3 regions of the Lysinibacillus sp. G4S2 genome follow, and region 3 is predicted to be linked to each of the others. Evidence: riboswitches for the same ligand, from Rfam matches in the RefSeq annotation. Region 3 holds a riboswitch; each other region holds the start of a gene.
What was found. A riboswitch is a leader RNA that binds a small molecule or an ion and turns the genes downstream of it on or off. The one in region 3 is predicted to bind thiamine pyrophosphate.

Region 1: it holds a riboswitch for thiamine pyrophosphate, as region 3 does, so the genes downstream of both, thiM (hydroxyethylthiazole kinase) here and QUF91_RS05325 (hypothetical protein) in region 3, are expected to answer to the same signal.
Region 2: it holds a riboswitch for thiamine pyrophosphate, as region 3 does, so the genes downstream of both, QUF91_RS14460 (ABC transporter substrate-binding protein) here and QUF91_RS05325 (hypothetical protein) in region 3, are expected to answer to the same signal.

Annotation. Positions count from the first base shown of each region.
Region 1 covers NZ_JAUCFJ010000002.1:4,130,850-4,136,494, forward strand. Annotated here, with positions in the region: gene sppA (signal peptide peptidase SppA) at 1-293, opposite strand, end outside; gene mbcS (acyl-CoA synthetase MbcS) at 480-2,054, opposite strand; TPP riboswitch at 2,242-2,340, shown strand; gene thiM (hydroxyethylthiazole kinase) at 2,433-3,188, shown strand; gene thiD (bifunctional hydroxymethylpyrimidine kinase/phosphomethylpyrimidine kinase) at 3,188-4,018, shown strand; gene thiE (thiamine phosphate synthase) at 4,008-4,640, shown strand; gene QUF91_RS20995 (alpha/beta-type small acid-soluble spore protein) at 4,721-4,939, opposite strand; gene thiI (tRNA uracil 4-sulfurtransferase ThiI) at 5,080-5,645, opposite strand, start outside.
Region 2 covers NZ_JAUCFJ010000002.1:2,805,461-2,811,105, forward strand. Annotated here, with positions in the region: gene QUF91_RS14440 (TatD family hydrolase) at 1-593, opposite strand, end outside; gene QUF91_RS14445 (ABC transporter ATP-binding protein) at 583-1,332, opposite strand; gene QUF91_RS14450 (ABC transporter permease) at 1,310-2,080, opposite strand; gene QUF91_RS14455 (thiamine-binding protein) at 2,080-2,370, opposite strand; gene QUF91_RS14460 (ABC transporter substrate-binding protein) at 2,372-3,376, opposite strand; TPP riboswitch at 3,546-3,656, opposite strand; gene QUF91_RS14465 (hypothetical protein) at 3,718-4,905, opposite strand; gene QUF91_RS14470 (sigma-70 family RNA polymerase sigma factor) at 4,886-5,419, opposite strand; gene parC (DNA topoisomerase IV subunit A) at 5,534-5,645, opposite strand, start outside.
Region 3 covers NZ_JAUCFJ010000002.1:1,048,983-1,054,627, forward strand. Annotated here, with positions in the region: gene QUF91_RS05305 (VWA domain-containing protein) at 1-1,918, shown strand, start outside; gene QUF91_RS05310 (MarR family winged helix-turn-helix transcriptional regulator) at 2,259-2,690, shown strand; gene QUF91_RS05315 (EVE domain-containing protein) at 2,732-3,193, shown strand; gene thiW (energy coupling factor transporter S component ThiW) at 3,270-3,770, opposite strand; gene QUF91_RS05325 (hypothetical protein) at 3,804-4,187, opposite strand; TPP riboswitch at 4,280-4,387, opposite strand; gene QUF91_RS05330 (glycerophosphodiester phosphodiesterase) at 4,828-5,645, shown strand, end outside.

The DNA of each region.
Region 1 (5,645 bases), 3.1 Mb from region 3:
AAAATAATATCTAATTGATTTAAGAAAAATTGATGATCATACGCAACTGGTTGCCATACTGTGCCTGAACCAATATCTTGAATCGTACCATCAACCTTTAAGTATGCAATACGTTTATCCATATTGCCGTCTTCTTTAACCGCTTCTGTTATCTCCAAATTGTTTCCAGCTACTAAGCTATCAAAATTGCTAAAGAAATCTGATTTAAAAATTGCAAATAGGGTGTTCATCCCCAATGAAAATACTAATAGGACACCTGCAATTATTAAAGCAACCCACCTTTTAACATTCATGTCTTTCCGCCTCCTCTTCACGTTATACGATTGACATTCTAATTTGTTTCACTTTTTTGCAACAATATGCAAATGTTTTAACCTATATTACATTACCTAATATCACGAAAAAAATCAAAGTTCATAGAAAAAGCGCGAACTTTGATTTTATCGACATTATTTCCTAGGAAATGATTAATGTCTGCTCTATTGATTTTTTTCTTGCTCACGTAATTCGACACGACGAATTTTGCCTGATGAAGTCTTTGGTAGCTCCGTTACAAATTCAATCGCGCGAGGATATTTATATGGCGCTGTTAAAGTCTTCACATGGTTTTGTAGTTTTTTTATCAGTGCTTCATTACCAATTTCTCCATCATGGAGCACGATATATGCCTTCACAATATTTCCACGAACCTCATCTGGACTCGCAACAACTGCAGTTTCTTTAACTGCTGAATGCTTCAATAATGCATCTTCTACTTCAAATGGTCCTATCGTATAGCCAGACGAAATAATGATATCATCTCCGCGTCCTTCAAACCAAAAATAACCATCTTCATCTTTATATGCACGATCTCCGGTAATATACCAATTGCCTCTAAATTGTAAATTTGTACGTTCTAGATCATTTAAATATTTTTTAAATAACGCGGGTGTTTCACGGTGTACAGCAATATCTCCAACTTCTCCAATTGCAACTGGATTTCCAAAATCATCGATAATTTCAACAGTATTTCCCGGAGTAGGTTTACCCATTGAGCCAATTCTAGCCTTCATTCCTACCATTGTACCAACAAGTAACGTATTTTCTGTTTGTCCATAACCATCTCGCACTTGTAAATTCAAGACCTCCGAAAATACTTTTATCACTTCACTATTTAAAGGCTCGCCTGCTGACACGGCTTGACGAATTGCACTTAAATTGAAATCTTGTAAATTTTCAAGTGCTGCCATAAATCGATATTCGGTTGGTGTACAGCACAGAATATTAATATGGAATTTTTCAAGCAGCGTGAGGTATGTTGTCGCATCAAAGTGACCTTTGTAGACAAATGCTGTTGCACCACTTCCTAATGTAGCGAGAAACGGACTCCAAATCCATTTTTGCCAGCCTGGAGCTGCTGTAGCCCAAACTATGTCACCTTCTTGAACACCTAACCAATTCGGTGCAGTTGTTCGTAAATGTGCATAACCCCAGCTATGTGTATGTACGGCTGCTTTTGGATTGCCTGTTGTACCACTCGTATAGGCTAAAAATGCAATGTCAGTACTTCTAGTAGGTGTAGAACTTATGTAGGTTGTTGGTTGGCTTTGCATTTTTTCAAGCAACGGCTGCCATGATTCATGTGCATGGCCAATGACAAATTTCTGTATGCCTTGTGAATTTTGAACAGCATCAAATTGTTCAACATAAGGCTCAAATGCAACAACGCCTTTTGCATTAGCATGATTGATTCGATATTCAATATCTTTAGTTCTCAACATCTCTGAGCTTGGTATAATCGTTAGCCCCGCCTTTAAGGCCGCAAGATAAACGATATACGCTTCAACTGATCTTGGTACCATGACTAAAATAACATCATCTTTTGTTAAACCATAAGATGTAAATACATGTGCTGCCTGATTCGCCTTTTCAAGTAAACTAGCATATGTAATGTATTGAATTTCCTCATTTTCGTTATAAACGATCAATGCATTTTTTGTAGAATCCTGTGCATATTTTTCGATTTCCTCTGAAATGTTATACCACTCTGGTGCGATTAAATCTTGTCGTTTCATGGCAAATGCCCCCTTTTGCTATGCTCATTATAAAACTCAATTTTTATCATTTTCAATGAAAGGCACTCAATTTTAAAAAGTCATGACAACTATCATGCTCTGCTATATGGCATCAGTCACGTCTTAGTTCAAAAAAACTCTCTATTGAACACTAAAGAAAAATATGGTACATTTTGGTCAACTAAAAGCAAGATTGCAGGGGGACTCATTTAGAGTTGAGAAGGTAAAACCTGACCCTTTGAACCTGTTAGTTAATACTGACGTAGGGAGCAATTCACATCTAATTCATTGATGAAAGGCTCTTTTTACGTGTTTTTTTCTGCACGAAAAAGGGCCTTTTTTGCATGCTTACGTCCATCCATTAGAGGAGGACTTAAATTGATTATTCAAAATATCCGTAAACAAAATCCACTGATTCATTGCATTACCAATTATGTTGTGGCAAATTTCCAAGCAAATGGCTTATTAGCAATAGGCGCTTCGCCAGTCATGGCTGATGACAGTCATGAAGTTGAAGAAATGGTCGCTATTGCTTCAGGCTTATTGTTAAATATCGGTACCCTTAATGAACAGATGAAAGAATCAATGCTACTTGCAGGAAAAAAGGCAAATGCTCAGGGCATTCCCGTTGTTTTAGATCCTGTTGCTGCAGGTGCAACTTCTTACCGTAAACAGACGGTACAGCAATTATTGGCGGAAATAAAATTTGCAGCAATTCGTTGTAATATCGGAGAGCTTGCAGCGATTGCCAATGTAGACTGGCAACAAAAAGGCGTAGATAGTGGTACTGGTTCAATTTCATTAGAAGTTGAGGCAAAACAAATAGCTCAACTCTACAATTGTATTGTTATTGTGACCGGTGAAAAGGATTTTATTACTGATGGCAAACAGCATCAATGGGTTACAGGTGGAAATTCTCAAATGACAGAAGTCACTGGAACTGGCTGCTTATTAAGTGCTATTTGTTGCGCCGCCTACACCGCAGGGAATGAACCATATTACCAATTGGTCGATACTTTATCGCTTTATAAAAAAGTGGCAGAACAAGCCGCTTCTGCGACTCATTACATTGGCGATTTTCAAATAACAATATTGAATGAACTACATCGTCTTTCCAAGGATGGTGAAGAATGATGCATATTGTAACGACAATTGCTGGTTCAGATAGTGGTGGCGGTGCGGGCATACAAGCTGATTTAAAAACATTTCAGGAATTAAAGGTGTTTGGAACGTCTGTTATTACAGCTTTAACTGCCCAGAACACACTTGGTGTATCGGATGTCTTACCAATTGAAGTTAGCTTTGTTGAAAAACAACTTAAAGCACTAATCGAGGATTTTTCAATTAGTGCTATTAAAACAGGAATGCTATTTTCTTCCGAAATAATTCAATCAATCGCACATATTTTAGCCGAAGTAAATATTCCACTAATTGTCGATCCAGTCATGATTGCAAAAGGTGGCGAAAGCTTATTACAGCAAGAAGCAATTGTTGCAATACGTAGGTATTTACTTCCTTTAGCAACAATCGTAACACCGAACATACCTGAAGCTGAAACACTTTCTGGAAGAAAAATTAAAACGTTGGCAGATATTCAGGACGTGGCTTACATCTTCTTACAAATGGGCGTTCAATGTGTCATTATTAAAGGCGGTCATTTAGCCGATAAATATTATGCTATTGACTATGTATTTTTGCAAGATGGTCAATCATTTTCCATGCAGTCCACTCGTATTGCTACAAAAAATACACATGGTACAGGCTGTACGTTCTCCGCTGCACTAACTGCTTTTCTTGGAAGTGGGCTTCCCATTAAAGAAGCGATTGTGGAAGCAAAAAAGTTTATTCAATTAGCCATAACTCATGATTTATCTCTCGGTCATGGTCATGGTCATGGTCCAACAAATCATTTTGCTTATCAAAACTTTAAGGATTCTTATGAGGTGATCATTCATGAAACGTGACGATTTACAGTTATATTTTATTATGGGTACTCTTAATGTTTTAAATCAGGAGCCACTAAACGTTTTAGAGAAGGCTCTACAATCCGGAATTACCATGTTTCAATTTCGTGAAAAAGGACCAAATGCTCTCACTGGACAAGCGTATGAAAGTTTTGCAAGAGACTGTCAAAAGCTCTGTCAACAATATAATGTTCCGTTTATCGTCAATGATGATGTAGAGCTTGCTGTAAAGCTTGGAGCTGATGGTGTTCATATTGGACAAAAGGATTTACCTGTGTCGCTGGTACGCGAAAAAGTTGGTAACATGATTTTAGGTGTTTCTGTTCATTCACAAGCTGAATTACAAACTGCCCTACAATATGGGGCTGACTATGTAGGAATTGGCCCTATTTTCGCAACCACCTCTAAAAGCGATGCTAACCCACCTAGTGGAACTAATTTTTTAGAGCAAGTTCGGATACGATATCCGGAGCTCCCTATCGTTGCAATTGGAGGCATAAATTGCTCGAATGCACATACGGTATTTAAAGCAGGCGCGGATGGAATAGCTGTTATTTCTGCGATTTGCGAAAGTGAGGATATCTCAAATACAATCTCTACATTTAAATCATTTGGGGGATAAAAAAATAAAAAATTAAACAAACTAAAACCAGTGCCTTTTACGGTCACTGGTTTTAAGTTTAATAATTGCTAATTAAGCAATTATTGATTGTTGTTTGGCATACCTTTTAATTGAGATTCTGCCATTTGTACAAGACGTTTAGTGATTTCACCGCCAACGGAACCGTTAGCACGAGCTGAAGCGTCAGCTCCTAATTGAACACCAAATTCTTGTGCAATTTCGTATTTCATTTGATCAAGCGCTTGTTGTACACCAGGTACTGCAAGCTGGTTTGAACTGCGGTTTGTGTTGTTCGCCATGTCTCTCACCTCCTTGTGAATATAGAATGTGCGATATTAGATTTTTAATACAAAAATTTTATAGGTAAATTGTACCTCGGAAGGAAGCCAAATTAAAAAGCCGACTCAAATGGATTTTTGAGTCGGCTCGCAAGTTTCTTCTATAGAAGATCTGCAAATTTATCTGCTTCTTGCTCTTTTTTCGGGAAAATATAGACCTCTCGATTTTTCACTGCTCGTTCGATTAATTCATCAAAATCCGAGAAGCTTTCATAATGCTCAACCTTTTCAAGCTTTGGCTTTGTTTTTGGACTTGCAGGCGTGAAAATTGTACAGCAATCTTCAAATGGCTGAATAGACGTTTCATATGTGCCAATTTTCTCTGCAATATCGATAATTTCTAATTTATCTGATGAGATTAATGGGCGTAAAATCGGTGTGTTCGTTACGGCGTTAATAGCTGTAAGGCTTTCAAGAGTTTGACTCGCTACTTGTCCAAGACTTTCACCTGTAACAATAGCTAATGCACCAATTTCTTCACGTACTTTGTCAGCAACTTTTAGCATCATACGGCGAGTTGTTGTCATTGATACATTTGAAGGTACTTTTTCTTTAATAAGAACTTGAATTTCAGTGAAAGGAATAACATGTAAACGAATACTTGCTCCAAACTTCGTTAATTCATTAGCAAGTACCTTTACTTTTTCCAATGAATTTTGGCTTGTAT
Region 2 (5,645 bases), 1.8 Mb from region 3:
TCGGTTTCTACCATCATCAGCTCAATTGGGTATTTTTTGATAACCTGTTGAATCTCCGTCTCATACGTACAATCAGGCGTTACAGAAATGAAATACCCATTTTGAATCATTCGTTCAATCACTTCCTCATCGCCTTTAAACCAATGGAAATGTGCTTTCTTTACATGATGCTTTTCCAACAAATCACAAGCAATAGCCGCATCCTCATAAACAGCATGTAAAATAATCGGTTTATTTAGTTCCTTCGCCAGCAAAATAAACCGTTCTAACAATTCCATATACGGGCGATCATCAACTGCCTTCTCTTGTTTCAAATAATAAGGTAACCCTACCTCACCAATAGCTACCGTATCATGAGCATGTTGGCGGATCCAATCGAATAATGCCTCTTCTTCCATAGCACTTGGTAACGCTTGTTCAGGATGAAAACCAAACGCCGCCTTTACCTTTGCAAAGGTTTTCGACAACTTCAACGTTTTTTCACACGATTCAATATTCATGCTAACAGCAATGACATGTTCAGCTTCCTCTAGCAAAGTTGGTACTTCATTCTCCAAATACTGATCTAAATGAATATGCGCATCAATCAACATTCGCGTCATCCTTTTCTTCTTTTAAGTAAGTAAATAACTGTTGCTTTAATGCTGTAAATGTTGCGGAATGGCGGATTTCCTCTTGTCGTGGCCTCGCAAAAGGTACAATAATTTCCTTTTTAATCGTAGCTGGTCGTTTCGTTAAGACAATGATGCGATCCGCTAAAAAAAGTGCTTCCTCGATACTATGAGTAACAAATACAATAGATTTTCGATATTCCTCCCATATCGATAAAAGCCACGCCTGCATTTCAAGCCTTGTAAACTCATCAAGTGCAGAGAACGGCTCATCTAAGCATAAAATGGGCTTGTCACTGACAATTGCACGGATAAATGATACCCGTTGTTGCATACCGCCAGACAGCTCATTTGGATACGCATTTTTAAACGATGCGAGTCCTACTTTGTCTAGCCATTCCTTGGCACGTTCAATATTCGGTTTTTGCTGAAGCTCCTCAACGATCGTGACATTTTCTACTATCGTACGCCAAGGCAGTAAACATGGTTGCTGAGGCATATAGCCAATCGTTCCTCTTTTTTGCTGGATATCGGTACCGTTTAATAAGATAGCTCCCTTATCAATAGAAGTCACACCACCAATTAATTGAAAGAGTGTGCTTTTTCCACTTCCTGACGGACCAATAATCGCCACAAATTCCCCGTCCTTCACTTCAAAAGATAAATTACGAATGACTGGAAGGGAATCAAAGGATTTATCAATGTTTTGAATGCTGAGCATGTAGGCCTCTCCCCTTCACAACGAGCTTTTCTAATAATCGAATAGCACTAAATAATAATAAACTTAAAATTACAATGGCAAAAATCGCTACAAACACACGATCTGTTCGAAATGAAGATTGTGCCAATGTCATATAGACACCAATCCCCTTTTTCGCACCTAGCCATTCTGCAATGACCGCTCCCATAACGCTATAGGTTGCCGCGATCTTAATGCCTGAAAAAATCGCTGGATACGCATACGGCCATTCAAGTTTCCAAAAGGTTTGTGCTTTCGTTGCACCGACCATCTCAAAATAATGTTTCAGCTCTGGTGAGGTTTGACGAAAGCCATCCATTGCCGAGATCACAATTGGAAAAAAGCACACGAGACAAATAATAATAAGCTTTGGCAATAAACCAAATCCAAACCAAATGATTAATAGCGGTGCTAGGACGAGCACAGGAACATTCTGTGACATAATGAGAATAGGATAAAATAGCTCCCGAATAAACGTAAAACGATGTAATAACACGGCAACCGTTAGCCCGCACAATATCCCGATAGCAAGACCTAGAAGTGCTAATTGAACAGTTGCAAACGCATGCGGCAAGAACGTTTCATACGATTGAAAGCCTTCTTTCAAAATGGCACTTGGTGCAGGCAATAGCCAATGTGGAACATCTGCCAAACGGACAATTAGTTCCCATATGAATAAGAGGAAGGCGATAAAAATTATCGTCCTTCCTTGTTTGATTACCGACTTCATCACTGATATTTCTCCGTTAACGTACCCATTGTAATACCTGATGGCTGATATAAAATTTTCACTTGAGTAATGACATTAATAGCACCAAGTTCTATCATCTTATCATTCATTTTTTCGATGATTTGTAATAAAGTCGATAGCTCACCCTCCATTGTCGTTTCTAATGGATGAACTTCATATTTCACCCCTGATGCGTCTATAACGGCAATCGCTGCATCGACAAATGGAATAACATCTTCATATTTTTCAGTTTTCGGGATAATTTGTACACTAATTAATGAGTTTGCCATGTTATTTTGTCTCCTTTTTCGGTAAAAAGTCATTTGTAAATGCTTGTTCTGCGTTAAATTCGCCCTCTAAAACTTTGTTGTCGGCCATCCATTTTGCGTAGTTCTCCCAGACAGTTAGCTTTTGCTCGCCCCAGTGCGCCGCATCGTCTTGATACTTATCTGCTAGCCATTCCTGACTTTTATGCACGAGGTCTTTATCTAAGTCAGGTACCGCTTCTAATAAAATATCAGCCGCCTCACTCGGATGACTTATCGCATATTCATAGCCCTTTGCTGCAGCAGCGACAAATGCTTTGACTGTATCCGGATCATCCTTAATCATTTTTTCATTTGTAGCAAGTACAGGTGTGTAATAATCTAACTGATCACTATAATCTGTTAAATAAAGCATGTTCAATTTTTCACCACGAAGTTCTGCTTCAATCCCTGTCCATGCATAATAAATCCAGGCAAAATCAATATCTTTTTTCATCATTGTGAAGAAATCCAAATCACCTGCATTGACAATATCTAACTTATTAATATCCGCATTTTCTGTTTGCATAAGTGATTGTAGGACAGCCTTTTCAAGTGGTGCACCCCAGCCACCATATGTTTTACCTTCAAAATCCTTCGGTGACGTAATCCCTTTAGATGCAGTGGATGCAAAGCCAGAAGTATTATGTTGAATAATCGCTGCAATCGATACTAAAGGTACATCCTGCACACGTGCCTGTGTAATCCCTTCTTGGTAGCTTACGCCAAACTGAGCCTTACCAGACGCCACTAGTTGATCTGCACCCGTTTCGCCAGGTAATAAAATTTCAACATCTAAGCCCTGTTCTTTAAAGTAGCCAAGTTTTTCCGCTACATATAAACCTGTATGATTTGTATTCGGTGTCCAATCTAGCACGACCGATACCTTTTTTAATGCATTCGCATCGTTTTTATCCTTTGTCTCCTCTTTTTTGCTACAACCCACTAATGTTAAAAGTGTAGCCATCAGAATCAATAACCATTTTTTCATGTTTAATCCTCCCAGTAAGTAATGTGAAAGTGTTCATGAATGAATGTTTCCACCAGAAGAAAGCGTATTCACAATTAGTATGTACCCAAGGCTTGCACATACAACAAAAACATAAAAAAACGCCCAGGATTCCTCCCAGACGTTTTACAATCAGTATCAAAAACTTTCTTTTTTTTGAATAGATGTTCCCTACGCTGGTACGAGCCAAATCAGGTTCAAAGGGTCAGCGTCTATCGGACACAATCTCAGCTGGCAACTACCAGTCCCCCTACATTCTTTCCATATGAACTTTTCGTGATTATTATACCCATATCTATCTGTAAATGACAAGGGTCTCTTTACTAAAAGCGCTGTAAATATAATTTAACAGCCCCATCTCTCTCTTCAAGAGTTCCATCTTCTAAAATATATTTTTCATTTACCCCAAATAACTGCAATGTCCCTTCTTTTGTAAAACGTGGATTAAAGAGAACTAGTTGAACATCTTTAAAGTCGGGAAGCGATGATAAAGAGCCATCTTCTACTTTGTATAACTTAAATCGAGATTTATCCTCATTTGGTACAAACTCATTTAGAGCAAGTTTATTCTTGTAGACAGCTAAAGAAAAAGCCTTTTTACCATCAATCTTATGGTAAGATCCATCTACTAAATCAACATAACCTGTCTCTAAGCTTTTTCCATTTTTAAAGGAAGCATAAATTTTTTGGTCGGTAAGTGCAATGTCCAACGTTCCTTTAAAAGGTAATTCGTATTGCTTCTCTTTTTCTGTTCCAACATCATAGAGCGTAAAGCGCACCACTTCTTCACCATCTTTTTTAACGACTTCTGGTATAAGCAACTGATTATCCTGGTAAATCGGCTGACTTACTGAACTATTATCAAAGAATTGTTTATATTGTTTTACCTCGTTTGTACGTAAATTCGTCAAGCTATAAATAGTTTGACCTTTTTTTGTATCATTTTTATCTGTCAATAGTATATCATCATCTAAATCTATAAAAGAACTAGTAGAAAATTCTTTGACCTCTAACGTCTCCCTATTTTTAACGAAAACATCCTCCTCTTTACCATCACCCATCCAAACAAGCCAGTTTTCATTCACGAGAATCTTTGAAATAGGCGATTCACCCTTCATCTCAACTTTTTCAATTTGTGTATCGATTGCATAAGAATAAATGTTACCTCCTTCGTAGTAAAAGAAAGAGTTTGTTGCATCATCAAATATAGCTGTGAATAACGTTTCAGTAGAACGACCTGGTATACTAATTTCTTCATAAGTTCGATCAGTTACTTGCGAAACAATCAATTGTTCTATACCGTCTTCTATAAATGGATAACTTAGCAAGATTGTAAGAGCCAAGGCTGAAACTCCAACTACTACAGGCTTCCACCCATGTTTTTTTACAGGCTGTTGCTGCTGGACAAATCTATCATGCGCCGCCGATAAGATTCCTTCTTTTTTCTGGGTGGTTAATTCTATATTGTCGGGTATTATATCCTTCAATCGTTCATGTAAATTCGTTTCCATTATAAAACCCCTCCTTTTCCAATTGAATGCCTACCCGTTTTCTCCCCCTTGCTAGCCTTGTCTTCACTGTGTTAACGGAACATTGTAAAACTAATGCAATGTCGTTCACCGAAAGTTCATCATAATAATAAAGCCAAAGTACTTCTCGATATTTTGTTTCTAATGTAGTAATAGTGTCAGCAATAACATCTATCTCTTCTTTCTTTAAAATTTCTGATTCCGCTGAAATTGAGGTATCACGCTTTTTAAAAAAACTTGTCAATTCAGTTTTTCTATACGCCCAACTTTTAAAGTAATTATGACATTCGTTCACGACCATACGATATAAGTATGTTTTTACACTAGAACGCCCTTCAAATTGCTCCATTTGAATGTAATATCGAATAAACACTTCTTGCACAATATCCTCTGCTTTCTCTTTACTTTTTACATATGTATAAGCTAGTCGTAGTAAGTAATTACCGTATAAATCCATAGCTTCACGTAGCTGTGCATCTCTTTGTTGTTTTTCCAACGTATATCCTCCCTTCATTCGATTGTATAAGTTAGACAAAGCACAAAGCTTGTTGGTTTCAATTTACATAAAAAAACCCAGCTCTCAAAAAGAGCATGGGCTAGAAAATTACTTTTATTTTTCTTCTTTTTTGGATGTTAATACGTGTGAAATGGCACCGTCTGTCGCGATATCTACTTTAAAGGAGCCGTTTGAATGGCGGTCTGCTCGAGTCAATGCTTGTACA
Region 3 (5,645 bases):
AGGTGAGCTATTATTATACGAAAATGATGAGCTTATTCATCGTGAGGCAGTGGAACTTGCTGAAGGTTCCAACGTATTTACGTATAAACATGCAGCAAAAGCAGAAGGGCTTGTAAAATATGAGGCACTCGTGCAGGTTGGACAGGACGCCATTTTTGAAAATAATAAATTAACAAGCGTCACGATGGTGCAAAGTGAACCACATTTATTAATTGTTAATGGCTATGACAAAGCATCACCAATTGCTGCAGCACTTGGCAGCCAATCAATTTCCTACGATGTTGTAGATGCTAAAAGTTTGCCAAATGAGCTTTCTAGTTATTTACAATACAATGCCATCATTTTTGATAATGTGCCAGGGCATTTAGTAGGCGAGGCAAAAATGAATGTCATTGAACAGGCAGTAAAAAACTTTGGTGTCGGCTTTACAATGGTCGGTGGTGAAAATAGCTTTGGCTTAGGTGGCTATTTTAAAACGCCAATCGAAACTTTACTACCTGTTGAAATGGAGATTAAAGGTAAGGAGCAATTACCATCATTAGGATTGGTGATTGTACTAGACCGCTCTGGAAGTATGTCTGGAGCAAAACTAGAGCTCGCTAAGGAAGCGGCCGCTCGTTCAGTCGAAATGCTACGAGATGAGGATACGCTAGGGTTTATTACCTTTGATGACCGACCTTGGGAAATAATTGAGACAGGACCACTAGGCAAAAAGGAAGAAGCTGTGGACACGATTTTATCTGTTACGCCAGGTGGTGGCACCGAAATATATGGATCACTAGCTAAAGCCTATGAAAATCTAGCTGATTTAAAGCTACAGCGTAAGCATATTATTCTATTAACTGATGGTCAGTCACAGTCAGGGAATTATGAGGATTTAATTGCACAGGGTAAAGAGAAAGGTATTACACTATCGACGGTAGCAATTGGTCAGGATGCAGATGCTAATTTACTGGAAGCACTTAGCGAGATGGGAAGTGGACGTTTCTACGATGTTGTTGATGAGCAGACGATCCCTTCTATTTTATCTCGTGAAACGGCCATGATTTCACGCACATATATTGAGGATAACCCATTCTATCCAACTATATTTAATGCATCTGGATGGAATACGTTATTTACGAATGGTGTACCTCAAATGAATGCTTATATTGGTACGACAGCCAAGCAGGGAGCTACTGTTATTGCGGAAAGCGAGAAAGAAGATCCGGTGTTAGCACAATGGCAATATGGTCTTGGCAAAACATTCGCCTTTACTTCTGATTCAACAGGAAAATGGACAGGAGACTGGGCAAGATGGCAGAATTGGGGCACATTTTGGCAAACGCTTATTTCGCAAATGCTACCAAGCTATAACGATGTTGCTTATGATGTACGTCTAGAGTCAGACGGATCATTTGTCATCACTGACCCAACAAATGAAGCGGCATTTTTAGATATCGTTGCTGTCAATGAGGCGGGCGAAGAACTTGAAACACAGCTGGAAACAATTTCAGCATCACAAGTTCGAGCAGTCGTACAAGCAGAACCGGGACTAATCTTCTTCCGCATTGCCGATGAAAAACAGACGATTTACCAGGCAGGCTTAAGTGTACCTTACAGTGCTGAGTATGAATTACGTCCAGTGAATGATCAGCTAGTGAAAGAGCTAACAAAGCAAACAGGCGGCTCCGTTTTGAAAGAGCCGAACGAAGTATTCCGCGAATTTACTAATGAAGGTGCGGAACGCCAAAATATTGCAACATGGCTTTTATTAGCAGGTATGCTATTGTTCTTCATCGATATTACCATTCGACGCTTTGGTTGGGGCTTCCTAACAAGGCCGAAGAAAAAAGAACAACTTGTAGAGGAAAAACCAATACAAGCAGAGGACACAAATGTTGCCCAGCTATTAAAGGGCATGAAAAAAAGGCCTTAGAAATTTAAAACGATGGTTCATTGCTTTATAGCATGAGCCATCGTTTTTTTGTCATTGGGCCATTATCAAGAGTTGGGGATGATATTTGTTAGGAGTGGAGACTGGGGGATTCCTTGGGGTATATGTGATTTGACCATCTGACCAATGAAGCGTATGCGAAACGGCGATCCACCCCACGCTATTATGATGGGCTAATTTTAGATTGCTACTTTCGTGAAATTAGAGATTTTTTGTGGTAATCAAAATTTACCTTGTAAATAATATACACAAATGTAATAATAGATGATAGTAATGAAATATTACTATCATTTTAAAGTATTATATATTTGGGGGATCAAACATGACCAATATAATGAATTCTTTTGGTTTTCTAAGTTTTAAACTAGCAGAGGCTTTAGAAGAAAATCTCGAGAAATATATTAGCGAAAAATTTCAAATGAAATCCAGAGAAGTCGGGATCATGATGTCTGTAAAAGAAAAAAAGCTTAGCCAAATTCAAATAGGGCAGATTTTAAAGTTGGATAAAAATAGTGTCCGCTTTTTTATCGATAGTCTAGAAGAAAGAAAATATGTTTACAGGGAGAAAAATCAAGAAAATAGAAGAGAAAATTTAATATGCCTTACGGAACAGGGTGAAAATTTGGCAGAAGAATTGTTGAAGACCCTTGCGATTTCTGAGAATGAAGTTTTAAATGTACTTTCATTAGAAGAAAAAGAGCAATTGAAAGGCATATTGACAAAAGTATATGAAAATCGTGCACAGGAAAAATAAAATCATTAACGATGATGCCAAAATAAAAGGAGATGAAAGCTATGTCTCAATATCCTACGATTGAAAGAGACCCTAAATATTGGATTGGCGTGGTATCTCTCAATCATGTGCAAAAAGGGGTTGAGGGAGGATTCGGCCAGTTATGCCACGGTAAAGAAAGACCTTTGAAACGAATGCAAAAAGGAGATTGGATCATTTATTATTCTCCTAAAAAAAGTCTAGATGGTAACGAGCCTGTAAGAGCATTTACCGCAATTGGAAGAATAAAAGACGAGCGAATATACGAGTTCCAAATGGCAGAAAATTTTATTCCTTTTAGAAGAGATATAGACTTTTATAAAGAGGCAAAGGCTGTACCGATAAAAAGGATCTTAGATTATTTAGAATTTGTAGAAGATAAATCGAAATATGGTTATAAATTCAGATTTGGTCATTTTGAAATAAGCAAAAAAGACTTTTTACTAATTGCTCATGAAATGGGATTACCGTTGAAGTATGGATGAATTTAGTTGGATAAAAAACGTTACTTTCTTAATGAATTGCCATTAAGAAGTAACGTTTTTATATTGCAACCAATCATTATTTAAGCAGAGTGTTAAGGTTAGTTACAAATACTGTTTTACGCAAATTGCTAGCAATGACAATGCCTAAGACAGCACCAATAGTACTTGAAGTTAAAAAGGCTGGCATGAAAAATAAAGCAGCAACGGATGTCCCCATTAATAAGTGTGCGTAAGGTACTGCAATGAGTGAGGCAATAATACCTGTCCCGAATATTTCACCGACACCTGCTAGCCACTGCTTGCCGCTATATTTATAGGCTAGAGCTGCACATAAAGCACCAATGACACTGCCGGGTATAGCTAATAATGAGCCTGTGCCTGTTAAAATACGAATAATAGCTGTGACAAATGCGACCATAACAGTAGGCACTGGGCCAAGAATAATAGCGCCAATAACATTAATGGCATGCTGTACAGGGTAGGCACGTGCAATTCCCGTTGGTATTGAAACGAAGGTAGAACCTGCTACAGCAATTGCTACTAATAAGGCCATGATTGTTAGTTTTCGAATTGACATAATTTCCACTCCTTTAAAATATGAATTTAATCGTTAATAACGGTAAATTTGGTGTTCCGCCGGTAAACTAGTGAGATCCGCCGCTAAAACTGTGGAAAGCGCCGGTAAATCAGAGAATTCCGCCGCTAAAAGCGTGAGAAGCGCCGGTAAACCAGGAAGTTTCGCCGCTAAAAGTGAGAAAAGCGCCGGTAAATCAGGGAGTTCCGCCGCTAAAAGCGAGAAAAGCGCCGGTAAACTAGTGAATTCCGCCGGTAAAGCAGAGAAAAGCGCCGGTAAATCAGAGAATTCCGCCGCTAAAACTGTGAGAAGCGCCGGTAAATCAGAGAATTCCGCCGCTAAAAGCGTGAGAAGCGCCGGTAAATCAGAGAATTCCGCCACTAAAACTGTGAAAAGCGCCGGTAAACAAAAAAATTCCACCGCTACAGCGTAAAAAAGCCGACAACAATATAAAACCTAAAAAGGCCGCTTCCTAAAAAACATAGGAAGCGGCCTTGCATTTACATAGTAAAAAGCAAGTGTCGCCACTTCCCTCCGCTAGTGTGAACTAGATCAGGTTCAAAGGGTCCGTATATGACAATATACGTCTCAGCCTTTTAAAGACTCCCCTAGTGGTAATAATGGGTTTAACTCTTTAATTTTCTAATAATAATGTAGTAAAGACAGCCTGTTTTCCTTGATATACAAGGAGTTTTAACAGGGGAAATTAATCATAGTTACTTAACATTTTAGCACACTTGAAAGAACGGAGCTAGAACTCCTACATACTCAATGGATGGTCTAAAAGTGTCACGCTCAAAAAATAGAGAGACATCTTTCAAGTGAAGAACTGAGTTGAAGCGCAATCAAAAGTTCAGTATGTACGGAGCTTACAGAGTACGACGACCAACTTATGAAGAGATTTGTAGGGGTTTTATCATATGATGAATAATCTGTCGCCTTTTTATGTATTAAGTCTTTCCGTTTCGTGTGCATTATCACTATACAGTATTGTTGGAGGAAATGTGTAGATATATAATGAGATATGCACCGCGATACTAACTAAAGGAAAACCAAAACCATGAATACTAAACAAACCAATACGAATCGTTTAAAATTCATGCCTTTTCAGATGACGAGGGATATTTTAAGGGTGTGGAAGTATGCGTACCGTCCTTTTCTTTTATTTGAATTGGTATACAAACTGCTAACGATAAGTGTATTTATCCCGTTATTATCCATAATTTTTAACAAATTACTGGCTGTTGGGGGCTTCGAAGCGGCCGCGAATCATGACCTTCTGCGCTTCTTGTTCAGCAAATATGGCCTACTTAGTGTACTGGTAATGGTGCCAATTGCCATAATGCTCATATACACAGAGTTTACTGTGCTCTTCTATATTGCCTATTATGGGATTCAAGAGAAGCGCGCACGAATCCGCCCCGTATTGTTCAAGGCAATCTCTAGCTTACCAGGTTTATGGCGCGTCGGGGTTTTCGGACTTGCTCTCTATTTATTGCTCCTGTTCCCGCTACTTGATGTCAACATCAGCGGAACACTATTGCCGAATATGACGGTTCCGAACTTTATTACGGGCGAGCTGATGAAGACAACCTTCGGAACGATCGTTCTTGTTATCGTTGGACTGCTTATCCTGGCATTGAACTTAATCTGTATCTATGCTCTGCCGATTATGGTATTGGAAGGCAAGTATCAATTCTGGAACGCCGTTCGCGAGAGCAAGCAATTGTTCTGGCGTAGTAAGTGGTCATTAGTTAGAGCTGTGTTTGAATGGGCATTAATCTTCCTGTTGCTGTTCATTCTACTTATCTGTCTAATCAGCTTAATCGTGTTTCTCCTTCCTAGTGGAGATGGCGATTCCAGATTAATGATTACCAT